Regions from separate parts of the Erwinia sp. AC075 genome, predicted to be linked through region 3. Evidence: predicted binding sites of a transcription regulator. Region 3 holds the regulator's gene; each other region holds the start of a gene.

Region 1 (7,545 bases), 2.1 Mb from region 3:
GGCAGTCGGGCGGCTGACCGGCAACGCGGGCGTGGCGCTGGTCACCTCCGGCCCCGGTTGCTCGAACCTGATCACCGGTATGGCCACCGCCACCAGTGAAGGCGATCCGGTGGTGGCGCTGGGCGGCGCGGTGAAGCGCGCGGACAGTGCAAAACAGGTGCATCAGAGCATGGACACCGTTGCCATGTTTCGTCCGGTCACCAAATATGCCGTTGAAGTCACCGATGCCAATGCCCTGTCTGAAGTGATCTCCAACGCCTTCCGCCAGGCTGAACACGGCAGAGGCGGCGGCGCCTTTGTCAGCCTGCCGCAGGATATTGTCGATCAACCGGCCCGGGGCAATCTGCTGAGCAGCAAAGGTCAGGTGTTGCTGGGCGCCGCGCCGGATGTGGCGATTGAGGCGGTTGCCGCACAGATTGCGCAGGCCAAAAACCCGGTTCTGCTGCTGGGACTGATGGCCAGCCAGCCGGAAAACAGCGATGCGCTACACCGCCTGCTGGAGCGCAGCCATATTCCCGTCACCAGCACCTATCAGGCGGCTGGGGCCGTCCGTCAGGGACACTTTTCACGCTTTGCTGGCCGGGTAGGCTTGTTTAACAATCAGGCGGGCGATCGTCTGTTACGTCAGGCTGACCTGATTATCACCATCGGCTACAGCCCGGTGGAATATGAGCCGGCCATGTGGAACAGCGGGACGGCCACGCTGGTGCATATCGATGTGTTGCCTGCGGAAGCGGATAACTGCTATTTGCCGGATGCTGAGCTGGTGGGCGATATCGCCGCAACGCTCGACAAACTCGCCGCGCGCATTGCCTCGCCTTTGCAGCTCAGCTCACAGGCCGCATCGATTCTGCACGATCGCCAGCAACAGCGGGAGCTGTTGACATTGCAGGGCCAGAATCTGAATCAGTTTGCCTTGCATCCGCTGCGCATCGTGCGGGCGATGCAGGACATCATTAACAGTGACGTCACCCTGACGGTGGATATGGGAAGCTTCCATATCTGGATTGCCCGCTACCTTTACAGCTTCCGGGCGCGTCAGATTATGATCTCCAACGGGCAACAGACGATGGGCGTGGCGCTGCCGTGGGCCATTGGCGCCTGGCTGGTCGACCCGAGTCGTAAAGTGGTGTCGGTCTCCGGCGATGGCGGATTCCTGCAGTCCAGTATGGAGCTGGAAACTGCCGTCAGGCTCAAAGCCAATATTCTGCACATCATCTGGGTGGATGAGGAATACAACATGGTGGCGATGCAGGAACAGAAGAAATATCAGCGGGTGTCGGGGGTTAAATTCGGCCCGGTCGATTTCAAAGCCTATGCCGAAGCCTTCGGCGCTGCCGGATTTGCGGTAGACAGCGCAGAAGCGTTAGAGCCAACGCTGCGTAAAGCCATGGATGTGCAGGGACCTGCAGTGGTCGCGGTGCCGGTCGATTATGCCGACAATCATTTGCTGATGGGCCAGCTCCATTTAAGCCAGATCCTCTAACCTCCAGCCACGATCCCAGCCTTAAGCCAAACCCGAGGCAGGCAACAGCGAAACGTTTCGATGGCGATCACAATTTCGCGATTTGGCGGTTGTTTTCGCCCCTGCCTCTCTTAAACTCCGGATCAGCGAAACGTTTCGCTCTGGAGTGAAAGATGAAAAAAGGCACCTTACTGAATTCTGATATTTCGTCCGTGGTTTCCCGCCTCGGGCATACCGACAGCCTGACCATCGGCGATGCGGGCTTGCCAATTCCGGCCGGTCCTCAGCGTATCGATCTGGCGCTGACCCACGGTATTCCCAGCTTTCTGCAGGTGGTTCACACCGTGACCGAAGAGATGCAGGTAGAAAGTGCCATCATCGCGGAAGAGATCAAATCTCATAATCCCAAGCTTCACAGCGACCTGTTAGCCCTGCTCGACTTGCTGCAACAACATCAGGGAAACACCATCTCGATCCAGTACGTCACTCATCACCAGTTAAAACAGCAAACCCAGCGTAGTCAGGCCGTGATCCGCAGTGGGGAATGTTCCCCCTACGCGAATATCATCCTGACCGCTGGCGTGACCTTCTGAGGGCATGATGCAACCTTTACTGCAACTGCAAGGTATTGATAAATCCTTTCCCGGCGTGAAGGCGCTTTCCGGCGCGGCACTCTCGGTCTATCCGGGCAGAGTGATGGCGCTGGTCGGCGAAAATGGTGCCGGTAAATCCACCATGATGAAGGTGATGACCGGGATCTATCCGCGTGATGCGGGTCGCATCACCTGGCTGGGCAATGACGTCTCCTTCAACGGGCCAAAAGCGTCGCAGGAAGCCGGCATTGGCATCATTCATCAGGAGCTGAACCTGATCCCACAGCTGAGCATTGCGGAAAACATCTTCCTCGGCCGTGAGTTTGTTAATGCGTTTGGCCGCATCCAGTGGAAGAAAATGCACGCCGAAGCCGACGTGCTGCTGAAAAAACTCAATCTGCGTTTTAGCAGCCACAGGCTGGTGGGCGATCTGTCGATCGGCGACCAGCAGATGGTCGAGATTGCTAAAGTGCTGAGTTATGAGTCGAAAGTGATCGTGATGGACGAACCCACCGATGCACTGACCGATACCGAAACCGCGTCGCTGTTCCGCGTGATCCGCGAGCTGAAGGCGCAGGGATGCGGCATTGTCTATATCTCGCACCGCATGAAGGAAATCTTCGAAATCTGCGATGACGTGACCATTTTCCGCGACGGACAGTTTATTGCCGAGCGGGCCGTGGAAAGCCTGGAAGAAGATTCGCTGATTGAAATGATGGTTGGCCGCAAGCTGGAAGAGCAATACCCGCGGCTGGATAAAGCGCCTGGTGAGGTTCGCCTCAAGGTGGAACATCTTACCGGGCCGGGCGTTGACGATATCAGCTTCACCCTGCGCAAAGGTGAAATTCTGGGTGTTGCCGGGCTGATGGGCGCGGGCCGTACCGAATTAATGAAGGTGTTATACGGCGCGATGCCGCGCAGCAGTGGCAGCGTGCAGCTCGACGGCAAAAACGTCACCACGCGTTCGCCTGAAGAAGGGCTGAAAAACGGCATCGTCTATATCTCTGAAGACCGTAAATGCGATGGACTGGTGCTGGGCATGTCGGTGAAAGAGAACATGTCTTTGACCGCGCTGGATTACTTCAGCCACAAAGGCGGACGCCTGAAGCACGCTGAAGAGCAGATGGCCGTTGGCGATTTTATTCAGCTTTTCAATGTGAAAACCCCGTCAATGGACCAGCCAATTGGGCTGCTGTCTGGCGGTAATCAACAGAAAGTCGCCATCGCTCGCGGTCTGATGACCCGCCCAAAAGTGTTGATCCTCGATGAGCCGACGCGCGGCGTCGATGTCGGGGCGAAGAAAGAAATTTATCAGTTAATCAATCAGTTCAAAGAAGAAGGGCTGAGCATCATCCTCGTCTCCTCTGAGATGCCTGAAGTGCTGGGTATGAGCGATCGCGTGCTGGTGATGCACGAAGGCCGCCTGAGCGGTGACTTCCCCATTGAACAAGCCACGCAGGAAGTCTTAATGGCGGCGGCGGTAGGCAAGCAACATAGCGTGGAGCTAGCAAAACTATGAGTACCCAAACCCTTCGTGCCAACCGCATCTTCAGCAAAAGCTGGCTGCTGGAGCAAAAATCGCTGATCGCCCTGATCGTGCTGATTGCCATTGTGTCGAGCCTCAGCCCGAACTTCTTCACCGTCAATAACCTGTTCAACATCCTGCAGCAGACGTCGGTCAACGCCATTATGGCGGTGGGCATGACGCTGGTGATCCTGACCTCGGGCATCGATCTTTCCGTGGGTTCATTGCTGGCATTGACCGGCGCGGTGGGCGCTTCGCTGGTGGGCCTGGAAGTGAATGCACTGGTCGCCGTGGCGGGATCGCTGGCATTGGGCGCGGCGATTGGCGCGCTGACCGGCACGATTGTCGCCAAGGGCAAGGTTCAGGCCTTTATCGCCACGCTGGTGATGATGTTGCTGTTGCGCGGCGTGACCATGGTTTATACCAACGGCAGCCCGGTGAACACCGGCTTTAATGACAATGCCGATCTGTTTGGCTGGTTCGGCATCGGCCGCCCGCTGGGCATCCCAACGCCGGTGTGGATTATGGCCATCGTCTTCTTCGCGGCCTGGTACATGCTGCATCACACGCGTCTGGGCCGTTATATCTATGCGTTGGGCGGCAACGAAGCGGCGACCCGTTTATCCGGCATCAGCGTCAGCCGCGTTAAAATCATCGTTTATGCCCTGTGCGGCATGCTGGCCGCGCTGGCAGGCACGATTGAAGTGGCGCGTCTCTCTTCGGCTCAGCCAACGGCGGGAACCGGCTATGAGCTGGATGCTATCGCGGCCGTGGTGCTCGGCGGTACCAGCCTGGCAGGCGGTAAAGGACGCATTATGGGAACCTTGATCGGTGCGCTGATCCTCGGCTTCCTGAATAACGGCCTCAACCTGCTCGGTGTTTCTTCTTACTACCAAATGATCGTCAAAGCTGTGGTGATACTGCTGGCGGTGCTGGTAGATAACAAAAGCAGTAAATAACTCTCCCCTACAGGAATTTATGATGAAAATGAAACTGACTGCACTTGCTGTTCTGCTCGGCGTAACCGTCAGCGCAAACGCGCTGGCAAAAGACACCATCGCGCTGGTGGTTTCCACACTGAATAATCCGTTCTTCGTCTCCTTAAAAGATGGCGCACAGAAAGAAGCGGATAAGCTGGGCTACAACCTGGTGGTGCTGGATTCACAGAACAACCCGGCGAAAGAGCTGGCTAACGTGCAGGACCTGACCGTTCGCGGCACCAAACTGCTGCTGATCAACCCTACCGATTCAGACGCGGTGGGCAATGCCGTGAAGATGGCGAACCAGGCGAATATCCCGGTGATCACCCTCGACCGCGTGGCTTCCCAGGGCAAAGTGGTGAGCCACGTCGCTTCGGATAACCGTTTCGGCGGTAAAATGGCCGGTGACTACCTTGCCAAAAAACTGGGCGATAACGCCAAAATCATCGAGCTGGCCGGTATTGCCGGTACCTCGGCTGCCCGTGAACGTGGGGAAGGCTTCAAAACCGCGGCCGATGCGCACCACTTCCAGATCCTTGCCAGCCAGCCCGCTGATTTCGACCGCACTAAAGGCCTGAACGTGATGCAAAACCTGCTGACCGCGCATCCTGATGTGCAGGCCGTCTTCGCGCAGAATGATGAAATGGCGCTGGGCGCGATGCGTGCATTGCAAACCGCAGGCAAATCTGATGTTCTGGTGGTTGGCTTTGACGGCACCGCCGATGGCGTGAAGGCGGTTGAAGGTGGCAAGCTGGCCGCGACCGTGGCGCAGCAGCCAGAGCAGATCGGCGTTATCGGCGTGGATACCGCTGATAAAGTGCTGAAGGGCCAGAAGGTTCAGGCAATCAACCCGGTTGATCTGAAACTGGTCACTAAATAATTCAGCACGACACGCGCCACCTCCTGCAGGTGGCGCCTTTTTCTGGACGACACCCTGATGAAAACACCCGGTAAGCTGGCTGTCCTTGGCAGTATCAACGCAGATCACATCCTTAACCTGAACACCTTTCCTCGTCCCGGTGAAACGGTGATCGGCAAGCATTATCAAATCGCTTTCGGCGGCAAAGGGGCCAATCAGGCGGTCGCGGCCGGACGCAGCGGCGCTGACATCGCGTTTATCGCCTGTGTGGGTGAAGACGATATTGGTCAGCGTATTCGCGAGCAGCTGAATAAAGACAACATTGATGTTTCTCCTGTCGAAGTGATTGCGGGTGACTCCACCGGCGTGGCGCTGATTTTCGTCAATGCCGAAGGCGAAAACAGTATCGCCATCCATTCGGGTGCCAACGCGGCGTTGACGCCAGCCATTGTCATCAAGCACCAAAAAACGATCGCTGAGGCTGGCGCGTTACTGATGCAGCTTGAGTCTCCGCTTGATAGCGTGCTGGCGGCCGCCAAAATCGCCCATCAGCATCAGACCAAAGTGATCCTCAATCCCGCGCCTGCCACGCCGCTGTCCGATGAGCTTCTGGCGCTGGTGGATATGATCACCCCCAATGAAACCGAAGCCGAGATCCTGACGGGCGTCCATATCGACAGCGATGAGGATGCAGCCCGTGCGGCGGCGGTTCTGCATGATAAAGGTATCCACAGCGTGCTGATTACGCTGGGCAGTCGCGGCGTGTGGCTCAGTGAGCAGGGCGACGGGCAGCGCATTGCCGGCTTTAAGGTGGATGCGGTCGATACCATCGCCGCAGGCGATACCTTTAACGGCGCGTTGATTACCGCCTTACTGGACGAACAGCCGATGGCGCAGGCCGTGCGCTTTGCCCACGCCGCGGCCGCGATTTCAGTCACGCGATCCGGTGCGCAGCCTTCGGTGCCCTGGCGTCACGAGACCGACAGCTTCTTGCAGCAGCAGGGGTAGCACTTGGCCACCATGAAAGATGTCGCACGGCTGGCGGGCGTTTCAACGTCCACCGTTTCCCATGTGATCAACAACAACCGCTTTGTCAGTGACGCGGTGCGGGAAAAAGTGACCACGGCGATTTCGCAACTTAACTATGCGCCATCCGCCCTGGCACGAAGCCTGAAGCTTAACCAGACCCGCACCATCGGGATGCTGCTGACCGCCAGCAGCAACCCGTTCTATTCGGAAGTGGTGCGTGGCGTCGAAAGAAGCTGTTATGAGCGCGGCTACAGTCTGGTGCTGTGCAATACCGATGGCGATGAAAACCGCATGAACCGCAGTCTGGAGACGCTGTTGCAAAAGCGTGTCGACGGGCTGTTAATCATGTGTACCGAAAGCCATATTCCGTCGGTTGAGATCCTGACGCGCTATCCTTCTATCCCTTCCGTGATGATGGACTGGTCCCCTTTTGACGGTGGCAGCGACATTATTCAGGATAACTCGCTGCTGGGCGGCGAAATGGCCACCCGGCATCTTATCTCCCGGGGGTATACGCGTATTGCCTGTATCGCCGGACCGCAGGATAAAACGCCGGCCCGATTACGCCTTGAGGGATTTCATCAGGCGATGGAACAGGCAGGTCTACCGGTGCTGCCAGGCTATATCGTCGCTGGCGATCTGGAGTTTGAGGGCGGCTACAATGCGATGAACCAACTGCTGGCGCTTAATCCGCTGCCGCAGGCGGTGTTTACCAGCAACGATGCGATGGCGGTTGGGGTTTATCATGCGTTGTATCAGGCGGGACTGTCGGTGCCGCAGGACATTGCGGTGATCGGCTATGACGATATCGAGCTGGCCCGCTATATGACCCCGCCGCTGACCACCATCCATCAGCCGAAAGATGAACTGGGCGAGTTGGCCATTGATACGCTGCTGCATCGTCTGGCCGAGCCCGGTGGCAGCCAGCAACTGCTGGTGCTGACACCGGAACTGGTCGAGCGTGGATCCGTCGGGGAGCGTTAAGCGGCTTTCTTCTTTTTCTCCCGGTTGCTGATCAGATGCCTTCCGTCGCCGGGTTTCAACATCAAAAACACCGATCCTGAGATCACCGTGACCACACCCATCGTCAGGAA
Region 2 (7,545 bases), 1.6 Mb from region 3:
TATCCGGCTGAATCAGCAGTCGATCCTCGGCAGCAGTCAGGACTTATCCTCGCTACGTCGGCGCGTTGGCATGGTGTTCCAGCGGCCCAACCCGTTTCCGAAAACCATCTATGAAAACATCGTTTATGGCCTGCGCCTGCAGGGCGTTCGCGATCGGCGGGTGCTGGATGAAGCGGTTGAGCGGGCGTTGCGGGCGGCGGCGCTGTGGGGCGAAGTGAAGGATAACCTGTGGCAGAATGCGCTGACGCTGTCCAGCGGTCAGCAGCAACGGCTGGTGATCGCCCGTGCGATTGCGATTGAACCGGAAATTTTGCTGCTGGATGAACCGACCTCGGCGCTGGATCCGATTTCGACGCTGGTGATTGAAGAGCTGATGAGCAGCCTGAAGCAGCACTTCACGCTGATTCTGGTAACGCACAATATGCAGCAGGCCGCGAGGGTGTCAGATTACACCGCGTTTATGCATCAGGGGAGCGTGGTGGAGTTTGGCGAGACTGACGAACTGTTTACCACGCCGCGCCAGCGTCGCACGGAAGATTACATTACCGGCCGCTACGGCTAATAAAAAAGGGGGAGATCGACGATCTCCCCCTTAATATGCGCTACGACAAGCTAGTCGCCAGCATGCCCTTCTTCAGGCAGCTTTTCACCGTCCAGCCACGCCGCATCATCACGCATCGCCAGTCTGCCATCGACAAACCAACTGACCACCAGCGGATAAATAGCGTGCTCCTGATGCTGAACGCGGGCGTTCACATCCTCTTCGCTGTCTTCTGCAAACACCGGCACCTTCGCCTGAAGGATCACCGGGCCGCCGTCCAACTGCTCGGTAACGAAATGCACCGAGGTGCCGTGCTCTTCATCGCCATTTTCAATCGCCTGGCGGTGAGTGTGCAGACCCGGGTATTTCGGCAGCAGGGAAGGGTGGATGTTCAGCATGCGTCCGGCATAGTGCTGGACGAAGGCCGGGCTGAGGATCCGCATGTAACCGGCCAGCACCACTAAATCGGGCGCATAAGCATCGATTTCCAGCATCAGCTGGCGATCGAACGCTTCACGGTCAGCAAACTGGGAAGCGGCGAGCGCATGGGCCGGAACACCGGCCTCACGCGCGCGGGTCAGACCGTACGCGTCCGACTTGTTGCTGAACACGGCAGCGACGCTGCCGTGGATCTGGCCTTGCTGGCAGGCATCCAGGATTGCCTGAAGATTGCTTCCCTGGCCGGAAACCAGCACGACTAGCCGTTTCATGCGTTAATGACCACACGCTCTTCAGAATCGGACGCTTTGATCACGCCGATTTTCCAGGCTTTTTCGCCCGCGTCAGTCATCAGCTGTACCGCTTTATCAGCTTCGTCTGCGCTGAGGGCGATTAACATGCCCACGCCGCAGTTAAAGGTGCGGTACATCTCAAAGCGGCTGACGTTGCCCGCTTCCTGCATCCAGCCGAAGACGGCCGGCCACTGCCAGCTTGACTCTTCAATCACCGCCTGGGTGTTGTCTGGCAGCACGCGGGGGATATTTTCCCAGAAGCCGCCACCGGTCAGGTGAGCAATCGCGTGAACATCAACCTGTTCGATCAGGCTGAGGATGTTCTTCACATAGATGCGGGTAGGTTCCAGCAAATGATCGGCCAGCGACTTGCCTTCCAGCTGCGTCGTTTCCGGATTGGTGTTGCTGACTTCCAGAATTTTACGTACCAGCGAGTAGCCATTGGAGTGCGGGCCGCTGGAGCCGAGGGCAATCAGTACGTCGCCGTCCTGAACTTTGCTGCCATCGATGATTTCTGATTTTTCAACCACGCCAACGCAGAAGCCTGCCACGTCGTAATCTTCGCCGTGGTACATGCCCGGCATCTCTGCGGTTTCGCCGCCGACCAGCGCACAGCCAGACTGCGAGCAGCCTTCAGCAATGCCGGTGATCACGCTGGCTGCGGTGTCGACTTCCAGTTTGCCCGTGGCATAGTAATCCAGGAAGAACAGCGGCTCGGCGCCCTGAACCACCAAATCATTCACGCACATCGCGACCAGATCGATACCGATAGTATCGTGGCGTTTAAGGTCCATCGCCAGACGCAGCTTGGTGCCGACGCCGTCAGTGCCGGAAACCAGAATCGGCTCGCGGTATTTTTGCGGCAGCGCACAAAGGGCACCGAAACCGCCTAGTCCACCCATCACTTCCGGGCGACGAGTCTTTTTCACTACGCCTTTAATACGATCGACTAAAGCATTACCCGCGTCGATATCTACGCCGGCGTCTTTATAGCTGAGAGAGGTCTTATCGGTCACTGCGAAATCCCCACGCGGTTTGCGGTTGGTGGTATGGAAAATAAAGCGCGGCAATTCTAACAGCGCAGGCAAACGTTTGCGAGTGCCATCTTCAGACGCGTTGCGGATAACTGGATTTTAGCTAATTATTGACGGGTAGGGACGGTTTAATCAAAAGTTGCACTAAGTCATATGGCGTGGAGCGTAAATGGCGCTATAATCTCGCGATTTTTTTTTGCAGCTTAACACTCCGGGAGTACAACAATGAAGATCGTGGAAGTCAAACACCCGCTGGTCAAACATAAACTGGGTCTGATGCGTGAGCATGACGTAAGCACCAAACGTTTTCGTGAACTCGCCTCAGAAGTGGGAAGTCTGCTGACTTACGAAGCCACCTCTGATTTAGCCACCGAAACGGTGACCATTGAAGGCTGGAATGGTCCGGTAGAAATCGAGCAAATCAAAGGTAAGAAGATCACCGTTGTGCCGATCCTGCGTGCGGGACTGGGCATGATGGAAGGCGTACTCGAGCACGTGCCAAGCGCGCGCATCAGCGTTGTCGGTGTTTACCGCGATGAAGAGACGCTGGAGCCGGTCCCGTATTTCCAGAAGCTGGTTTCCAATATCGAAGAGCGCATGGCGCTGGTGGTGGATCCAATGCTGGCTACCGGTGGGTCAATGATTGCCACCATCGACCTGCTGAAAAAAGCCGGTTGTACCAGCATTAAAGTGCTGGTGCTGGTCGCCGCACCGGAAGGCATTGCCGCGCTGGAAAAAGCGCACCCGGATGTTGAGCTGTACACCGCGTCTATCGATCAGGGTCTGAATGAGAAAGGGTATATCATTCCGGGCCTCGGTGACGCAGGCGATAAGATCTTCGGCACCAAATAAGCCGTCATCAACGAGACAAGCCGACCGCAGAGTCGGCTTTTTAATGGGTAAAACAAGGGGTAATACTATGACACGTCGTGCAATTGGCGTCAGCGAGCGGCCACCGCTGCTGCAAACCATCCCACTCAGCTTCCAGCACCTGTTTGCGATGTTTGGCGCCACCGTGCTGGTGCCAATCCTGTTCCATATCAATCCGGCCACGGTATTGCTGTTTAACGGCGTCGGCACCTTGCTCTATCTCTTTATCTGTAAGGGCAAAATCCCGGCTTACCTCGGTTCAAGCTTTGCCTTTATTTCTCCGGTGTTACTGCTGTTGCCGCTCGGGTATGAAGTGGCGCTCGGCGGCTTTATTCTCTGCGGCGTGCTGTTCTGCCTGGTGGCGTTGATTGTCAAAAAAGCTGGCACCGGCTGGCTGGACGTGATGTTCCCACCGGCGGCAATGGGCGCGATTGTGGCGGTTATCGGGCTGGAACTGGCGGGCGTGGCGGCGAAAATGGCCGGACTGCTGCCCGCTGACGGCGCTTCCGTTGACAGCAAAACCATTATCATCTCGATGGTGACGCTGGGCGTAACGGTGTTTGGCTCGGTGCTGTTCCGCGGCTTTCTGGCGATTATCCCGATCCTGATTGGGGTGATTGCCGGTTATGCGCTCTCTTCGGCGATGGGCATTGTCGACTGGTCTTCGGTAGAAGCTGCGCACTGGTTCGCGCTGCCCACCTTCTATACGCCGCGTTTCGAATGGTATGCGATGTTAACTATCCTGCCGGCCGCGCTGGTGGTGATTGCCGAGCATGTCGGTCATCTGGTGGTCACCGCCAACATCGTGAAAAAGGACCTGTTGAAAGATCCGGGTCTGCATCGCTCGATGTTTGCCAACGGCATTTCTACGGTCATCTCCGGCTTCTTTGGATCCACGCCCAACACCACCTACGGTGAAAATATTGGCGTAATGGCCATCACCCGCGTCTACAGCACCTGGGTGATTGGCGGCGCGGCCATTCTGGCGATCCTGCTGTCCTGCGTCGGTAAACTGGCCGCGGTGATCCAGGCGGTACCGGTGCCGGTGATGGGCGGCGTATCACTGCTGTTATACGGCGTGATTGGCGCTTCCGGTATTCGCGTGCTGATTGAGTCGAAGGTTGACTATAACAAGGCGCAGAACCTGATCCTGACCTCGGTAATCCTGATTATCGGCGTGAGCGGCGCAACGGTGCATATCGGTGCGGCGGAGCTGAAAGGCATGGCGCTGGCCACCATCATCGGCATTCTGCTGAGCCTGATCTTCAAGGCGATCGGCCTGATCCGCCCTGAAGAAGTGGTGCTCGATCCGCAGGATCGCGATCGCCTGTAAGCGACGGCAATCCGGCCTGCGTTTATTAACAGAAGAAAGTTGTGATAAACTCCAGCCGGATTTTGCCCGATCAACACTGAGGTGCTTCTGAACACACCGGCACAGCTGTCTTTGCCCTTGTATTTGCCCGATGACGAAACCTTCGCCAGCTTCTGGCCGGGGGAAAACCCGTCGCTGATTGCCGCGCTGCAAAGTGCGCTGCAACAGGAGCACGGCAGCTATTTTTATTTCTGGTCGCGTGAAGGGGGAGGTCGCAGCCATTTGCTGCATGCCGCCTGCGCCGAGCTCTCCGCCCGTGGCGAGGCCGTCGGCTATGTGCCGCTGGATAAGCGCACCTGGTTTGTGCCGGAAGTGCTGGATGGCATGGAGCAGCTGCCGCTGATTTGCATCGACAATATTGAATGCATTGCCGGGGATGAACCCTGGGAAATGGCGATTTTCGATCTCTATAACCGCATTCTGGAAACCGGCCGCACCCGCTTACTGATCACCGCCGATCGTCCTCCCCGCCAGTTAAACCTCAAGTTAGCCGATTTAGCTTCCCGCCTCGACTGGGGGCAGATTTATCGCCTGCAGCCGTTATCCGATGAGGATAAGTTACAGGCGCTGCAGCTGCGGGCCAGACTGCGAGGTTTTGAACTACCGGAAGACGTGGGCCGTTTTCTGCTGAAAAGGCTGGATCGTGAGATGCGCACGCTGTTTGAAACGCTGGATAAGCTGGACCGCGCTTCAATCAGTGCCCAGCGTAAGCTGACCATTCCTTTTGTGAAAGAAGCGCTCGGTCTGTAGTTCGGCAACGGGCCACTGCATCAGCCCGCTCTGGATCACGATCGCATATAAGGCTTGAACCGCTGCTGTAACTGACGCAGCTGATCGATTCTCGCATCATATCTTGCCTGCTTCAGGCTACCCAACGGCACCGAGGCACTGGCACTGCTCAAACTTCTGATCGCCTGATCGAGCTGGCCGTTCAGCGCCAAACTCTCCGCTCTGGCCGCTTGCTCTTCGTCGGTTAATCCCTGATCGGCACTGGCCTGCGCCAGTAAATCCCAGCCGTTCGGATCGTCTTTGTGCGCCCAGGTATAGCGATTGAGAATCTTGCTGGCTTCGGCGGGTTGCTTCGCTTCGACATAGGCATTCGCCAGGTTGAGCTGAACCACCGCGCTGGCACTGACGCCTTTCGCGGCCAGCAGCATCGAGATTGCCTGCTGCGGCTGATTAAGCCCGATATCAATATCGCTCATAATATCCAGATACCAGACGTTGTCCGGCTGCTTTGCCAGTAACGGCGCAATGATCTTTTTGGCATTGGCGAAGCTTTTGGCCTGTAAAAACTGCACGGCTTTTCCGTACTGTCCCGCCGCCTGCTCCCGCGTGTTGCCTTTATTCAGCGTATCCAGCAGGTCATCGGTCAGCTGGTTTTGTCCGGTGGAGTACATGCCCAGCGCGCGAACTTTCGCCATGTAATAGTCCTGCGAAGACTGCACCACCACCGGCTTCATCTGGTTGGCGCGGTTGCGGGCATCCGACAGGCGGCTATCCGGTAAAGGGTGCGTTAACAGGATCTCCGGCGGCTTGGAGGAGAAGCGGGACTGATCGGCCAGTTTTTGCAGGAAGTTCGGCATTGCTTCCGGATCAAAGCCCGAACGCTGCAACACCTGAATGCCGATGCGATCGGCTTCCTGCTCGTTTTGCTGGGTAAAGCTGATCACCCCTTGCTGCGCGCCCGCCAGCGTACCGCTTAACGCCGCCATCCCCGCCTGCGGGCTGGCCATGGCCAGCAGGATTGAGCCCAGCGCACCCACCCAGGTCAGCGGGGCATTGCGCTGCTGCTCTTCCATCGCGCGCGCCAGGTGTCGTTGGGTGACGTGCGAGATTTCGTGCGCCATCACCGAGGCCAGCTGGCTTTCATTGTCGGTATAGCGGAAGAGGGCAGAATGCAGCACCACATTGCCGCCAAAGAAGGCGAAGGCGTTAATTTCATCATTGCGGATAAGGAAGAAGTGGAACGGCGTTTTTACCGACCAGGCGTGAGCGACCAGCCGTTGGCCTAACTGATTGATGTAGTCGTTTAACAGCGGATCGTTGATCAACGGCGCGCTGCCACGCAGCTGGCGCACATAGAAGTCACCCATCTGCATTTCCTGGCCGATGGAAAGCGTATTGCCTGCCGTGGTGCCAATGTCCGGCAGATTGTCGCTGACGTCCGCTTTCAACGGCAGTGAAGCGGCCGAAAGAGAAAAGATGAGTGAGGCCAGAGCACACTGCTTCAATCTACTGATCATGCGGAATCCCATTCTGATGACGTCTTCTTTCGACCGACAGTCTGACCAAATGTTCTGGCAGCCGTGGGCAATCGTTGCACTTTTCGCAGGGTATCTTAATCACTAGTCAGTCGGAAGGGAACGGTTGCAACAGACGGTTACTGAATGATTTTCTGCAAAACGGCCATTATTGCCGTAAAAAATTGACTATCTCATCGCTAACCCCAATTACGCGGCTTAACGTACTTTGGTCTGAAAAGAACAGGCAGCGCCTGATATTTCTGCTTTTACTGCGTCCCCGATCACAAATAAATTTTACCAATCGGCGAATCGTAACCGCGCCTTTCTTAAAGTTAGGTAAATTTATTCAATTAATCTGATGATGGCATGGAATTTGATTAGGTTTAGTCCTAAAAATACTCCTATTGAATCGGGGAGTGAACGATGTGTTTATTAGCATAGTTACTTTATTTGGACTGATATCAGAAATTAAACAGAGCCAATAATTAATTTATTTTTTAACCAACAGTACCATTAATAACTTAAGTTAAATTTTAATTATGGATGTTAACCATGACGATAAAAAATACACTCTATTTAATGGGCTGAGCACTGGCTGGATCTTTACGCAACCTGTTGTAATCAGTAACTTTAAATATTTTTTTGATATTGCATAATATCAATGATTTCATCGCTAAACTAATTGCGCTCTTATGCTTTTTTCAGCCGCAAGCAATTCGTCAAAGCTATGGTATAGATCCTGTTATCGCCG
Region 3 (7,545 bases):
GGTCAGTGCGGAAGAATTGATGCGCGCCGATGTCATCCTCTCTATCGTCCCTCCCGCCTCAGCGGTGACGCTGGCGGAGTTTCTGGCTCCTCTGCTGAGTGCTGCCCAGACCAAACCCCTTTATGTCGACTGCAATGCCATCGGTGAAGATACCCTGAAACGGGTTGCCGCAACGATTGCGCCTACCCGCGCGGGGTTTGTCGATGGCGCGATTATCGGTCTGCCGCCGGCGTCCCCTGAAGATGAAAGTCCGCAATTTTGGTTTGCGGGCGATCGGGCTGACTCTCTGGCGGAACTGGAGAGGTTCGGATTGCGGGTCAAAATCATGCAGGCGCAGACTGGCGCGGCGTCGGCGTTAAAAATGTCCTACGCCGGGATCAATAAAGGCATCACCTTGCTGTCTGCGCTGATGCTGATTAACGCCAGTCGGGTGGGCGCTGCCGGAGCACTGCTTGAGGAAATGGAGGCGAGCCAGCCGGCACTGCTGGCGCGTTTGCGCAAGGCTATTCCGGATATGTACAGCAAGGCCTGGCGCTGGGCGCCAGAAATGGAAGAGATTGCGACGTTAAATGGCCGCGAATTGCCCGACGAGCCGCTTTTTCACGCCCTTGCCACCTTCTGCCGTCAGATGGCTGAGGATCAGCAACAAGGCGGAGATTTCACCGATCTGCTTAACGCTTTTCTGCAGCAGCAAAAATAAGCATAAAAAAAGGCAGGCGCTCATCACGCCTGCCTTTTCTGCTTCTGACGGGCTTATTCAGCGGCGTCAGAAGGGTATTTTTGCGCGGTATCTTTAATCAGCTGCTGCAGTTCACCCTGCTGGTACATCTGAATAATGATGTCGCAACCGCCGACCAGTTCACCGTCAATCCACAGTTGTGGGAAGGTTGGCCAGTTGGCGTATTTAGGCAGCTCAGCACGAATTTCTGGGTTCAGCAGAATATCAACGTAGGCAAAACGCTCGCCACAGGCTGAAAGTGCCTGAACGGCCTGGGCAGAGAAGCCACAGCTTGGCAGTTTTGGTGAGCCTTTCATGTACAGCAGAATCGGGTTTTCTGCTATCTGGCGCTCAATTTTTTCAATAGTACTCATAAATGGCTTCCTTAATCGGATACTTCGTGTCTATTTATTGTAGCGACTGTGCGGGCCCGATGAAAACGACATTTTTTAACAGTTGGGCACGCCCTCAGAGCCGCCAGCGTGCAGGCGATAGCGTTAAAATAACATTTTCCTATTGCTTTCGCTGGATTAATGCATGAGAAAAGCACAGGTTTTGCGCAGATAAACAGCTGATTTGGCTAATTTTTACAGTTTTTACTTGCTCTGTATCATTGAAACAAAAAAGACCTTACCTTTTGTTAATGAGTTAGATTAGAATTGCAAAATGACGCTGCTGAAAGGCAGAACTCCCTGTTTCTGGCAAGCTGTGGCCTCTGGTCGTAGCACAAACTGTTAATGGTAACGATGCGTTTACTTATCACGCTCTTCATGCTGGCCTTTGCCCAGCTGTTTTTCAATATGGCGCACGCATCGCCACATGCCCCTATTAATGCAAATCATCATAAGGCAGATAGCGGCACGCCTGCCCGAGAGGATGAGCGACGTAAACGCCGACCGGTTAAAGCCAACAGCACCAAAAAAGTTAAAGAATCCACCAGCAAAAAATCTCGCTTAACCTCAGTACAAAAGTTGAAGCTTAAAAAGAAACCTTCGCTGCAAACCGCCTCTGTTCAGACTGCCCCGTTGCACTCCAGCAAATACAAAAAGAAAACCACCTTAAACGCCGGAAAAAAACGCTATGGCCGCCATCGTGGCAAGGTTGTCGATACTGCTGAAGAGCTGACGTCAGACTCTGTTTCTGCGCCATTAAAGTTAAGTAAAGCTCACCGCGCCCGCTATCAAAAAGCCCGTGAAACCGCGATGACCAAACTGATGGGCCAGCTGGGTAAACCTTACCAATGGGGCGGAACGTCGCCTAAAACCGGCTTCGATTGCAGCGGCCTGGTGTGGTATGCCTACAAGGATTTAGTGAAGTTTAAAATCCCGCGCACGGCGAATGAGATGTATCACCTGCATGATGCGGCTTCGATAAAGCGTGATGAGCTGGAGAAAGGCGATTTAGTCTTCTTCCGCATTAACGGGCGCGAGACGGCAGATCATGTTGGCGTGTATCTGGGTGGTGGGAAGTTTATTCAGTCGCCACGTACTGGCAAGGATATTCAGGTCAGCGCTCTGGCAGATGATTACTGGCAGCGCCACTATATTGGTGCCCGCCGGATGATGACGCCAAAAACCATTCGATAGCGGAAATACTCAGAGCCGATCGTCAGACCGGCCCTGTTTGCACTTAATGCATAATCGCGGTGAAGCTAAACGCCATAATCATCAACAGTGCGCAAACCGTGGTCAGTAAAGAGAACTTCAGATCGGTATCCATTTTTAATCCTAAATAGCCCTACAGTTTATGATGCCATCAATTTTCCCATACTTGACGGTAAAAATCTCGTTTTCTCTGCCAAGCCTTGTTAGAATTCTTTTTTTGTTGCGCAACGGCCCGCACCTTAAGGTGTTTAGCGGTCTTTAATCAGCGCTTTTTCCTTCCTGACGACTCCGGACAGCAACTAAAAAACGACTTCAGACGTCAGGTTTTCGATCTCACCAGGCAAACGATTAACAACAGGCTTATCAAACAGTTAAGATAGGCGCAGGAGTAGTTATTTCATGGCAACAATTAAAGATGTGGCAAAGCAAGCCGGGGTGTCCACCACCACCGTCTCCCACGTCATCAACAAGACCCGTTTCGTTGCAGAAGAAACGCGGGAAGCCGTGTGGGCCGCCATTAAGGCGCTCCACTATTCACCCAGCGCGGTTGCCCGTAGTCTGAAGGTGAATCACACCAAAACCATCGGGCTGCTGGCTACTTCGAGCGAGGCGCCCTATTTCGCCGAAATTATTGAAGCCATTGAAAACCGCTGTTTTGCCAAAGGCTACACGCTGATCCTCGGTAACGCCCACAATGATCTTGCCAAGCAGCAGGCCTATCTGTCGATGATGGCGCAGAAACGCGTGGATGGCCTGCTGGTGATGTGTTCCGAATACCCGGACGAGCTGATCACCATGCTAGAAGATAACCGCAATATTCCTATGGTGGTGATGGACTGGGGCAAATCGCGCGGTGACTTTACCGATACGGTAGAAGACAACGCCTTTGAAGGCGGTTATCTGGCTGGCCGTTATCTGATCGACCGTGGGCATCGAGATATTGGTGTCATACCCGGTCAGATGGAGCGTAACACCGGCGGTGGCCGTCTTGCCGGATTTATGAAAGCATTGTCTGAAGCGGGGATTACCTTGCGTGACGAGTGGCTGGTTCAGGGCAATTTCGAACCTGAATCAGGTCACCAGGCGATGCAGCAAATCCTCTCGCAGAAGCAGCGTCCAACGGCGGTGTTCTGCGGTGGCGATGTGATGGCGATGGGCGCAATTTGTGCGGCTGATGAGATGGGCCTGCGCGTTCCGCAGGATATATCGGTGATCGGGTACGATAACGTACGCAACGCCCGTTACTTCACACCGGCCCTGACCACGGTTCACCAGCCAAAAGAACAGCTGGGCGAAACCGCCTTCGATATGCTGTTAGATCGTATCACCAGCAAGCGTGAAGAACCGCAGACGATTGAAGTACATCCTACGTTGATCGAACGCCGTTCGGTTGCCGATGGTCCCTTCCTGGACTATCGCCGCTAGTCCCGCTCAGTGCTGAGGGCGAATTCTCCCTCGGCACACTATGTTGACTCAGGGCTCTTCCTTCAGCCATTCACTGTTCAGCGTGTCACTGTCACCCAGATAATCCAGCAACCAGCTCAGCGCCGGTGAAGCCTGCTGCTCAGACCAGCTCACGCAGCACGGACTGTCCGGAAATCCGCCTTCCAGCGTCAGTTCATGCAAAGCGCCCTTTTGCAGCAGCGGTTGCGCCAGATGGCCCGGCACCATCCCCACGCACAAGCCCGCCAGCAGGCAGTCAAACGCGCTTTCCCAGTCTGGCACCACCAACCGCCGCTGATTATCCAGCGTCCATGTGGTGCGTTTCGGCAAGGCTCTTGAGGTATCTTCCAGCACCAGTGAAGGCCATTCGCCAATGGCCTCTTCACTGGTTTCTGCGTGCTGACGTGCCAGCGGATGATCCGCGGCGACCACACAGCGCCAGTTGAGCGCGCCCATATTGCGGAAGGCGAAGCGGCCACCTACCGGGATAGCCTGTGTCGCGCCGATGGCAACATCCACCCGCCCATCGGCCAACGCATCCCAGACGCCGTTAAATACTTCTGCTGACAGATGCAGTTCCATATCCGGAAAGTGCCGATAAAAGTCGACTACCAGCTGTCGGGTGCGCTGAGATTTAACGATGCGATCGACGGCGATATTAATTTGCCCTCGCCAGCCGTTAGCGACCTGTTGGCACTGCCGTCGGGTGGCTAGCATTTTTTTGATGACACTGCGGCCCTCCTGGATAAATACCCGTCCCGCATCGGTCAGCACCACATCACGGTGGCGACGCTCAAACAACGGCACGGCAAGCCATTCCTCCAGCTGCCGCACGGTATAACTGATGGCTGAGGGTACGCGATGGAGCTCTGCGGCGGCAGCGGTAAAACTGCCGCTGCGGGCAACTGCATCAACCACTTCAAGGGAATGTTCTGACCACATAATCTGCCTGCAATATTTTTGAACGCAACCTGCAAATATTACCGTTTCACAAGCTGTATGGCACGCGATTACACTCTGCGGCGTTTCGTTCATCACAAATAAAGAGCAAAAGAATGCCTTCGAAAGGATTTATTGTTTACCTGGCGCTGTTAAGCGTGGCAGGTTTCCTCGCTACCGATATGTACCTGCCTGCCTTTGGTGCCATGCAACAAGACCTGCAAACCGATGCCGGGATCATCAGCGCCAGCCTCAGCCTGTTCCTGGCGGGTTTTGCCATCGCCCAGCTGTTTTGGGGTCCGTTGTCGGATCGTATTGGCCGTAAGCCTGTGCTGTTGATGGGTCTGAGTCTGTTCGCCGTCAGTTGTGGCGCGATGTGGTGGGTAGATTCTGCTGCTGCCCTGCTGGCGTTGCGCTTTGTGCAAGCGGTGGGGATTTGTGCCGCTGCCGTCAGCTGGCAGGCACTGGTTGTCGACCGCTATTCCGCCAGCCAGGCAAATCGCGTATTCGCCTCCATCATGCCGTTAGTGGCACTCTCGCCTGCGCTCGCGCCGTTACTGGGCGCCTGGTTACTCAACCATTTCAGCTGGCGCGCCATTTTTGTCGCGCTTCTGCTGGTCGCGGTGGTGCTGCTGATTTCCACCTTGTTCCTCGCGCCAACGGTGAAGAAGCCGGTGGTGGATGGCGTGAAGAAAATGGGCTTTTTCAGCCTGTTAAAATCGCCGGTTTACAGCGGTAACGTGCTGATTTATGCCGCCTGTTCAGCCAGCTTCTTTGCCTGGCTGACCGGTTCGCCCTTCATTCTTGGCAATCTTGGCATGTCTCCCGGTGACATTGGGCTGAGCTACGTGCCTCAGACGCTGGCCTTTTTGATTGGCGGCTTCGGCTGCCGCACGTTGCTGAAACACACTGAAGGCCGCTCCCTGCTGCCCTGGTTACTGGCAATCTATTCACTCAGCATTGTGGCTTTTTTTATCGCCGCGCAGATTGAAGATCCGTCTATGGTGGCGTTATTGCTGCCGTTCTGCGGTATGGCGTTAGCAAACGGTGCGATTTATCCGATTGTCGTGTCGAATGCCCTCTTACCTTTCCCGCAATCGAGTGGTAAAGCCGCTGCCCTGCAGAACACGCTGCAACTGGGTTTGTGCTGCATCGCCAGTCTGATTGTTTCCACATTTATCAGCACTTCGCTGTTCACCACCTCGCTGGTGATGATCTCGACTGTTGTTCTGGCAGGAATCGGCTATATTTTACAACGGGCGAAGGCGGAAAAGCTCGCTCTGGCGGACGCGCACAGCGGTCGCTAACAGCTTGATTCCAATTGGTTAGCACCCTAACAATAAACAATTGAATATTGCCTGGCGTGAGCATATACTCATTTCAGGCAACACAAAATAACAAGTTCGTCGCAATTTTTTGAGTCCTGACAAGGTGGTCAAGGTGTTATCCCGCGCGGCATTCGTTGCGCAACTCTGCAGGCACTATTCTTAACAATCCTCTGTAACGCCGGATATCAGGCGTACGGTTTATCCGTGCGTGTTCTCAAATCCTGTAGAAATTGTCTATTCTATTTCTCAGGTTTCAATCACACAGGGTGATGGAGAAGCTATGAGTTCATCGTGTATAGAAGAAGTGAGCCTGGTCGAGGATCATTGGTATCGAATCGTCCAGGAAATGCTACGCAATGCAGATATTGAGGTCAACGGCACACGCCCCTGGGATATCCAGATTAAAAATCCGGAGTTCTTCAAGCGCGTGATGCAAGAGGGCTCACTGGGATTGGGCGAAAGTTATATGGATGGCTGGTGGGAATGCGAAAATCTGGATATGTTTTTCCATCGCGTTCTGGTCGCCAAACTCGATCAACAACTCCCCCACCACTTTAAAGATACGCTCAGAATAGCTGCCGCCAGATTAACCAATCTGCAATCACGAAAACGCGCCTGGATTGTCGGTAAAGAGCATTACGATCTGGGTAACGATCTGTTCTCACTGATGCTTGATGATCATATGCAATATTCCTGTGGCTACTGGAAAGAAGCGCAAACGCTGGAAGAAGCACAGAATGCTAAATTAAAAATGATCTGCGATAAACTGCAATTAGCACCAGGCATGTCACTGCTGGATATTGGCTGTGGTTGGGGCGGACTGGCTGAATATGCCGCCAGAAATTACGGTGTCAGCGTATTTGGCGTCACTATCTCTGCTGAACAGCAGAAAATGGCTCAAGAGCGATGTGAAGGGCTGGATGTCACTATTCTGTTGCAAGATTACCGCGATTTAAACCAGCAGTTTGACCGCATATCTTCCGTAGGCATGTTTGAACATGTTGGACCTAAAAACTACGCCACCTATTTTGACGTGGTAAACCGCAATCTGAAACCTGACGGTATTTTCCTGCTTCACACCATCGGTGCCAATAAGACCAATGAACATGTTGATCCCTGGATCAATAAGTACATTTTCCCTAATGGCTGTCTGCCTTCAGTACGCCACATCTCTGAAGCGCACGAGCCGCATTTCGTTATGGAAGACTGGCACAACTTTGGTCAGGACTATGACACCACTCTGATGGCATGGCACGAGCGGTTCCTCGCGGCCTGGCCCCAGCTGGCAGAAAAATACGGTGAGCGTTTTAAACGGATGTTCGTCTATTACCTGAATGCCTGTGCCGGCGCTTTCCGCGCCCGCGATATTCAACTGTGGCAGGTGGTCTTTACCCATGGGGTTGAGGGCGGTTTACGCGTCCCGCATTAAGATCACCCAGATAAAAAAAAGGCTGACAGGATGAATTGTCAGCCTTTTTTATTTTATGGGCTACTCATCAAGTTCTGAGGCTGC
Region 4 (7,545 bases), 1.3 Mb from region 3:
GCTTTGTGCTGCTGACCTCGGGTGCCCAGGTGGCTGACTATGCGCTGGCAACCGAAGAAGCGCAGCAGAGCGAGCTGGTGAAAGGTCTGAAAATTGCCCTGCATAAAGCAGAAGGCGAGAAATGCCCACGCTGCTGGCATTACACTACTGACATTGGTCAGAGTGCTGAGCATCCGGACGTGTGCGGACGCTGTGCCACCAACATTGCGGGCGCTGGCGAACAGCGTAAGTTTGCCTGATGAGTAAACCTATCTTCTCGACCGGTTTACGCTGGGTCTGGCTGGTTCTGGTGGTGATTGCCATCGACTTCGCCAGCAAGCAGTGGATTATGAACACGCTGATGTTGCATGAGTCGATGTCAGTGATGCCATTTTTCAACTTCTTCTATGCGCATAACTACGGGGCGGCGTTCAGCTTCCTCGCCGATAAGGGCGGCTGGCAGCGCTGGTTCTTTGCCGGCATCGCGGTGGCGATTGTGGTGGCATTGCTGGTGATGATGTACCGCACTGCCGCCAGCAATAAGCTCAACAATATTGCTTACGCGCTGATTATTGGCGGCGCGTTAGGTAACCTGTTTGACCGCGCGTATCATGGTTTTGTCGTCGACTTTATCGACTTCTACGTCGGCGACTGGCACTTTGCCACGTTCAATATCGCCGACTGTGCCATCTGTATTGGTGCCGCACTGATCGTGCTGGAGGGCTTTCTCAGCCCGTCCGGCAAACCGGCAAAAAATTAAGGGCAGGGCATGACTGATTCTGTACAGCGCGAGAGCGCAGTGCTGGTGCATTTCACCTTGAAGCTGGAAGACGGCTCCACGGCGGAATCCACGCGCAATAACGGCAAACCCGCGCTGTTCAGCCTGGGCGACGGCAGCCTGTCAGAAGGGTTGGAGTCGCATTTGCTGGGTCTGACCGTGGGCGAGAAGAAATCCTTCTCGCTGACGGCGGATGATGCTTTTGGCCAGAGCAGCCCGGATTTGATTCAGTATTTCTCCCGCCGGGATTTTACCCAGGCAGGCGAGCCTGAAATCGGCGCCATCATGCTGTTCAGCGGCATGGATGGCAACGAAATGCCCGGCGTGATCCGCGAGATTTCCGGTGATTCGATCACCGTTGATTTCAACCATCCGCTGGCCGGGCAGACTATCCACTTTGAGGTTGAAGTGCTGGAGATCGATCCGGTACTGGAGGCGACAAATGCAAATCCTGTTGGCTAATCCCCGCGGCTTTTGTGCCGGCGTCGATCGCGCCATCAGCATTGTGGAGCGCGCGCTGGAAATGTACGGCGCGCCAATCTACGTGCGTCATGAAGTGGTGCATAACCGCTATGTCGTCAACAGCCTGCGCGAGCGCGGTGCGATCTTTATTGAAGATATCGGGGAAGTGCCGGACGGTTCAATCCTGATCTTCTCGGCGCACGGTGTTTCTCAGGCGGTCAGGGCGGAAGCTAAAGCACGCGATCTGACCATGCTGTTTGATGCCACCTGTCCGCTGGTGACCAAAGTGCATATGGAAGTGGCGCGAGCCAGCCGCAGAGGCACTGAAGCGATCCTGATTGGTCACGCCGGCCACCCGGAAGTGGAAGGGACGATGGGTCAGTACAGCAGCCCGAAAGGCGGCATGTATCTGGTTGAAGCGCCCGAGGATGTCTATAAGTTGCAGGTTAAGGATGAAAACAACCTGTGCTTTATGACCCAGACCACGCTGTCGGTGGATGATACCTACGAAGTGATTGATGCGCTGCGTGCCCGTTTTCCGAAGATTGTCGGCCCGCGCAAAGATGACATCTGCTATGCCACTACCAACCGTCAGGAAGCCGTGCGCACGCTGGCAAAAGACGCCGACGTGGTGCTGGTGGTGGGTTCACGCAACTCCTCCAACTCCAACCGTCTGGCCGAGCTGGCGCAGCGTGCAGGGAAACTTGCGCGACTGATCGACTCCGCCGATGACATCCAGGAAGAGTGGATCAAAGGCGTGAGCTGCGTTGGCGTCACTGCCGGTGCCTCCGCACCAGACATTCTGGTGCAGGAAGTGATCCAGCGTCTGCGCGAGTTCGGTGGCGAAACCGCTATCGAGCTGATCGGCCGTGAAGAGAACATTGTTTTCGAAGTGCCGAAAGAACTCCGCGTCGACGTCCGCCAGGTCGACTAAACGCCTTCCGCAGCGCCCTGCTGCGGAAGTTTTTACTTCGCTGAACCGCCTGCTATACCCGCCGATCAAAGCCAGACAAAATTTGTTTTACTGATAATCCGTCGCGTCTGGCATAAAATTCTAATCATGTTGTTTTTATTGTGGCGCAGAGGTTACCGCATGGTTAACCTGTCAACGCTTTGCATGCACAGACTTTATACAGGGATTCATTATGAACAATGCACAAATCCGCCTTGCCATTGTTGGCGCCGCAGGACGCATGGGGCGTCAGTTAATTCAGGCAGCACAGGAGGCGGACGGCGTGTGCTTAGGCGCAGCTTTGGTGCGGGAAGGCTCTTCACTGGTCGGCGCTGATGCCGGCGAGATGGCCGGAACCGGCGCGACGGGCGTCAGGATTAGCGACAACCTGGACGCCGTGGTGAACGACTTCGACGTGCTGATCGACTTTACCCGTCCTGAAGGCACGCTGGCGTATCTGGATTTTTGCCGTCAGCACCAGAAAGCGATGGTGATCGGTACCACCGGGCTGGATGATTCGGCCAAAGCGGCGATCAAACAAGCGTCACATGAGATTGCTATTGTGTTCGCAGCGAACTTTAGCGTGGGTGTGAACCTGGTGCTGAAACTGCTGGAAAAAGCCGCCAAAGTGATGGGCGACTATGCCGATATCGAAATCGTTGAGGCTCACCACCGTCATAAAGTGGATGCGCCATCCGGGACCGCGCTGGCGATGGGCGAAGCGATTGCTGATGCAATGGACTGGGATTTAAATGAGCACGCCGTGTATGCCCGCGAAGGCCATACCGGTGAACGTAAGGCGCAAACTATCGGTTTTGCCACCGTTCGTGCCGGCGATATCGTTGGCGAACACACCGCGATGTTTGCAGATATCGGTGAGCGCGTAGAGATTACCCACAAGGCTTCAAGCCGCATGACCTTCGCGAAAGGCGCAGTTCGTGCAGCAGACTGGTTAAGCACGCGTAAAGCAGGTCTTTATGATATGCGAAGCGTGTTGAATTTAGATGATTTATAAGTGTTGTGCACCATCGTGATGTGGTTATTTCAATCATAAGGTTCTGATTGGACAGGGCAATAATTTTATTGCCCTTTTTATTTTTTAATAATCCTGTCTTGAGTTAATTTTAAAGCCATAATGGCTATTATGGGTTTTTATCCTCAATTTATTCCGCAAAATTAGTTAATTTTGACCATTTGGTCCACTTTTTAACGCCATTTTCCCTTTTCCTATGCACATCCCGTCAGGCAACCGGTTTTATGGACTGGATATCTGTCCTTTTCAGGGTGAATCCTCCGATTTCCTCTCCAGTTGAGTAAAAGACTAAGAAAAAGTGAGCTGCGGGGTAGACAACAGAGTGAGCGATCATTAGAATGCGCGCAATTTGCCAAAAATCGAGAATTCAGGCGGTTTTTGCATTGATTTATGGCTCTGTTATGAATTAATATGCAAATAATGTGACTGTTTATTCTCAGGAGGATGTTTTGATTAAGTCAGCGCTATTGGTTCTCGAAGACGGAACCCAATTCCACGGTCGGGCCATCGGGGCAACAGGATCGGCAGTGGGGGAAGTTGTTTTCAACACTTCAATGACCGGTTATCAAGAAATCCTCACTGATCCTTCCTATTCCCGCCAGATCGTTACTCTTACTTATCCCCATATCGGCAATGTCGGCACCAATTCCGCTGACGAAGAATCCTCTCAGGTACATGCTCAGGGCCTCGTCATTCGTGACCTGCCGCTGATTGCCAGCAACTTCCGTAATGAAGAAGGGCTGTCTGAGTATCTGACGCGTCACAACATTGTCGCTATTGCCGATATCGATACGCGTAAGCTGACCCGTCTGCTGCGCGAAAAAGGGGCGCAGAACGGCTGCATCATCGCCAGCGACGCACCTGATGCGCAGCTGGCTCTGCAGCAGGCGAAAGCCTTCCCGGGCCTGAAAGGAATGGATCTGGCGAAAGAAGTGACCACCAGTGAGAGCTACAGCTGGCTGCAAGGCAGCTGGACGCTGGACGGATTGCCGGACGCGAAGCAAGAGGCCGACCTGCCTTTCCATGTCGTGGCCTATGACTACGGCGTGAAGCGCAACATCCTGCGCATGCTGGTTGACCGTGGCTGTCGCCTGACGATTGTGCCGGCGCAAACGCCAGCAGAAGAGGTGCTGAAGATGAACCCGGATGGCATCTTCCTTTCTAACGGACCTGGGGACCCGGAACCGTGTGATTACGCGATTGCGGCAATCAAAGCCTTCCTGGAAACTGACGTGCCGGTCTTCGGCATCTGCCTTGGCCACCAGTTACTGGCGCTGGCCAGCGGGGCAAAAACCGTCAAGATGAAGCTGGGCCACCACGGCGGCAACCATCCGGTGAAAGACCTGGATAACAACACCGTGATGATCACCGCACAGAACCACGGCTTCGCCGTAGACGAAACCAACTTACCGGCAAACCTGCGAGTGACGCACACCTCGCTATTTGACCAGACGGTACAGGGCATTCACCGCACTGATAAAGCAGCGTTCAGCTTCCAGGGTCACCCGGAAGCCAGCCCGGGCCCGCACGATGCCGCGCCGCTGTTCGATCACTTTATCGAACTGATCGAAGCCTACCGTTCAACCGCTAAATAATCAGGAGCGAGAAAATGCCAAAACGTACCGACATAAAAAGTATCCTGATCCTTGGCGCTGGCCCGATCGTAATCGGCCAGGCCTGCGAATTTGACTACTCTGGTGCACAGGCCTGTAAAGCCCTGCGCGAAGAGGGTTACCGCGTGATTCTGGTTAACTCCAACCCGGCAACCATCATGACTGACCCGGAAATGGCCGATGCGACCTATATCGAGCCGATCCACTGGGAAGTTGTGCGCAAGATTATCGAAAAAGAGCGTCCGGATGCGGTTCTGCCAACCATGGGCGGCCAGACCGCACTGAACTGTGCGCTGGAACTGGAACGCCAGGGCGTGCTGGAAGAGTTCGGCGTGGCGATGATTGGTGCTACCGCCGATGCCATCGATAAGGCAGAAGACCGTCAGCGCTTTGATAAAGCGATGAAGAGCATCGGTCTGGATACCGCGCGTTCAGGCTTCGCACACAACATGGAAGAAGCCTATGCGGTTGCCGCAGACGTTGGCTTCCCGTGCATCATCCGTCCTTCCTTTACCATGGGCGGCTCAGGTGGCGGTATTGCCTATAACCGTGAAGAGTTTGAAGAGATTTGCGAACGCGGTCTGGATCTTTCCCCCACCAACGAGCTGCTGATTGATGAGTCGCTGATTGGCTGGAAAGAGTACGAGATGGAAGTGGTGCGTGATAAAAACGACAACTGCATCATCGTCTGCTCGATTGAAAACTTCGATGCAATGGGCATCCACACCGGTGACTCCATCACCGTGGCGCCAGCCCAGACCCTGACCGACAAAGAATATCAAATCATGCGTAACGCCTCGATGGCGGTACTGCGTGAAATCGGCGTGGAAACCGGTGGCTCCAACGTGCAGTTCTCCGTTAACCCGGCGAATGGCCGTCTGATCATCATCGAAATGAACCCACGCGTGTCGCGCTCTTCTGCGCTGGCGTCGAAAGCCACCGGTTTCCCGATTGCTAAAATCGCGGCCAAACTGGCGGTAGGTTACACGCTTGATGAGCTGATGAACGACATCACCGGTGGCCTGACCCCGGCATCGTTCGAACCGTCTATCGACTACGTAGTGACCAAAATCCCTCGCTTCAACTTCGAGAAATTTGCCGGCGCGAATGACCGCCTGACCACGCAGATGAAGTCGGTGGGTGAAGTGATGGCGATTGGCCGCACCCTGCAGGAATCCATGCAGAAAGCGCTGCGCGGCCTCGAAGTTGGCGCACATGGCTTTGACCCGAAAGTTGACCTGAACGATGCGGAAGCAATGACGGTTATCCGTCACGAGCTGAAAGACGCCGGTTCTGACCGTATCTGGTACATCGCGGATGCGTTCCGTGCGGGCATGAACGTGGAAGAGATCTTCAGCCTGACCAACGTTGACCGCTGGTTCCTGGTTCAGATTGAAGAGCTGGTTCAGCTGGAAGGCCAGGTTGCCCGCGAAGGCGTTAATGGCCTGACGGCGGACTTCCTGCGTACCCTGAAGCGTAAAGGCTTTGCCGATGCGCGTCTGTCTGCGCTGGCGGGTGTGTCTGAAGCTGAAGTGCGTAAGCTGCGTGAGCAGTACAATCTGCACCCGGTATATAAGCGTGTCGATACCTGTGCGGCGGAATTCTCTACCGATACCGCTTACATGTACTCCACCTATGAAGAAGAGTGCGAATCCAACCCTAACAGCGACCGTGAGAAAATCATGGTGCTGGGCGGCGGTCCAAACCGTATCGGCCAGGGCATTGAGTTCGACTACTGCTGCGTCCATGCATCACTGGCGCTGCGTGAAGATGGTTACGAGACCATTATGGTCAACTGTAACCCTGAAACCGTCTCCACCGACTACGACACCTCCGACCGTCTGTACTTCGAGCCGGTAACGCTGGAAGACGTGCTGGAAATCGTGCGTATCGAGAAGCCGAAAGGCGTGATCGTGCAGTACGGTGGTCAGACGCCACTGAAACTGGCGCGTGAGCTGGAAGCCGCTGGCGTGCCGATTATCGGTACCAGCCCGGATGCTATCGACCGTGCAGAAGACCGCGAGCGTTTCCAGCAGGCGGTTGAACGCCTGGGCCTGAAGCAGCCGGCAAACTCCACCGTGACTGCGATTGAGCAGGCGGTAGAGAAAGCGGCGGTGATTGGCTATCCGCTGGTTGTGCGTCCTTCTTACGTGCTGGGCGGTCGTGCGATGGAAATCGTGTATGACGACATCGACCTGAAGCGCTACTTCCAGAATGCGGTTGCCGTCTCTAACGATGCGCCGGTGCTGCTGGACCGCTTCCTTGACGACGCGGTAGAAGTGGATGTGGATGCGATTTGCGACGGTGAGCGCGTACTGATTGGCGGCATCATGGAGCATATCGAGCAGGCGGGCGTGCATTCCGGTGACTCCGCGTGTTCTCTGCCAGCCTACACGCTGAGCAAAGAGATCCAGGACGTGATGCGTCAGCAGGTTGAGAAGCTGGCCTTCGAACTCTGCGTACGTGGCCTGATGAACGTGCAGTTTGCGGTGAAAGACAACGAAGTTTACCTGATTGAGGTGAACCCACGTGCTGCCCGTACCGTACCGTTTGTTTCCAAGGCAACCGGTGTGCCGCTGGCGAAAGTGGCGGCACGCGTAATGGCAGGCAAAACGCTGGCAGAGCAGGGCATTACGGAAGAAGTCATTCCGCCTTACTACTCGGTGAAAGAAGTGGTGCTGCCGTTTAACAAGTTCCAGGGCGTTGACCCCATCCTCGGCCCTGAAAT

What was found. Region 3 encodes PurR, which represses purine synthesis genes. Its sites were predicted from a motif close to CANGCAAACGTTTGCNTG; they were not measured.
Region 1: rbsD (D-ribose pyranase) is a predicted target of PurR. The motif match lies at 1,610-1,627, and genes of this name have one in related genera.
Region 2: purM (phosphoribosylformylglycinamidine cyclo-ligase) is a predicted target of PurR. The motif match lies at 2,354-2,371, and genes of this name have one in related genera.
Region 4: carA (glutamine-hydrolyzing carbamoyl-phosphate synthase small subunit) is a predicted target of PurR. The motif match lies at 3,414-3,431, and genes of this name have one in related genera.

The regions. Positions count from the first base shown of each region.
Region 1 covers NZ_CEEDEU010000001.1:3,732,237-3,739,781, reverse strand. Annotated here, with positions in the region: gene alsS (acetolactate synthase AlsS) at 1-1,486, shown strand, start outside; gene rbsD (D-ribose pyranase) at 1,639-2,058, shown strand; gene rbsA (ribose ABC transporter ATP-binding protein RbsA) at 2,066-3,577, shown strand; gene rbsC (ribose ABC transporter permease) at 3,574-4,542, shown strand; gene rbsB (ribose ABC transporter substrate-binding protein RbsB) at 4,565-5,443, shown strand; gene rbsK (ribokinase) at 5,501-6,430, shown strand; gene rbsR (ribose operon transcriptional repressor RbsR) at 6,434-7,435, shown strand; gene mdtD (multidrug transporter subunit MdtD) at 7,432-7,545, opposite strand, start outside.
Region 2 covers NZ_CEEDEU010000001.1:65,251-72,795, forward strand. Annotated here, with positions in the region: gene pstB (phosphate ABC transporter ATP-binding protein PstB) at 1-562, shown strand, start outside; gene purN (phosphoribosylglycinamide formyltransferase) at 613-1,251, opposite strand; gene purM (phosphoribosylformylglycinamidine cyclo-ligase) at 1,248-2,288, opposite strand; gene upp (uracil phosphoribosyltransferase) at 2,532-3,158, shown strand; gene uraA (uracil permease) at 3,226-4,509, shown strand; gene hda (DnaA inactivator Hda) at 4,597-5,298, shown strand; gene bepA (beta-barrel assembly-enhancing protease) at 5,334-6,794, opposite strand.
Region 3 covers NZ_CEEDEU010000001.1:1,618,260-1,625,804, forward strand. Annotated here, with positions in the region: gene AC0IXH_RS07565 (NAD(P)-dependent oxidoreductase) at 1-700, shown strand, start outside; gene AC0IXH_RS07570 (Grx4 family monothiol glutaredoxin) at 754-1,092, opposite strand; gene AC0IXH_RS07575 (C40 family peptidase) at 1,465-2,304, shown strand; gene cydH (cytochrome bd-I oxidase subunit CydH) at 2,348-2,437, opposite strand; gene purR (HTH-type transcriptional repressor PurR) at 2,722-3,747, shown strand; gene punR (DNA-binding transcriptional activator PunR) at 3,796-4,707, opposite strand; gene punC (purine nucleoside transporter PunC) at 4,821-6,011, shown strand; gene cfa (cyclopropane fatty acyl phospholipid synthase) at 6,313-7,461, shown strand; gene AC0IXH_RS07605 (riboflavin synthase subunit alpha) at 7,522-7,545, opposite strand, start outside.
Region 4 covers NZ_CEEDEU010000001.1:2,940,559-2,948,103, reverse strand. Annotated here, with positions in the region: gene ileS (isoleucine--tRNA ligase) at 1-239, shown strand, start outside; gene lspA (signal peptidase II) at 239-739, shown strand; gene fkpB (FKBP-type peptidyl-prolyl cis-trans isomerase) at 749-1,219, shown strand; gene ispH (4-hydroxy-3-methylbut-2-enyl diphosphate reductase) at 1,200-2,153, shown strand; gene dapB (4-hydroxy-tetrahydrodipicolinate reductase) at 2,365-3,186, shown strand; gene carA (glutamine-hydrolyzing carbamoyl-phosphate synthase small subunit) at 3,654-4,799, shown strand; gene carB (carbamoyl-phosphate synthase large subunit) at 4,814-7,545, shown strand, end outside.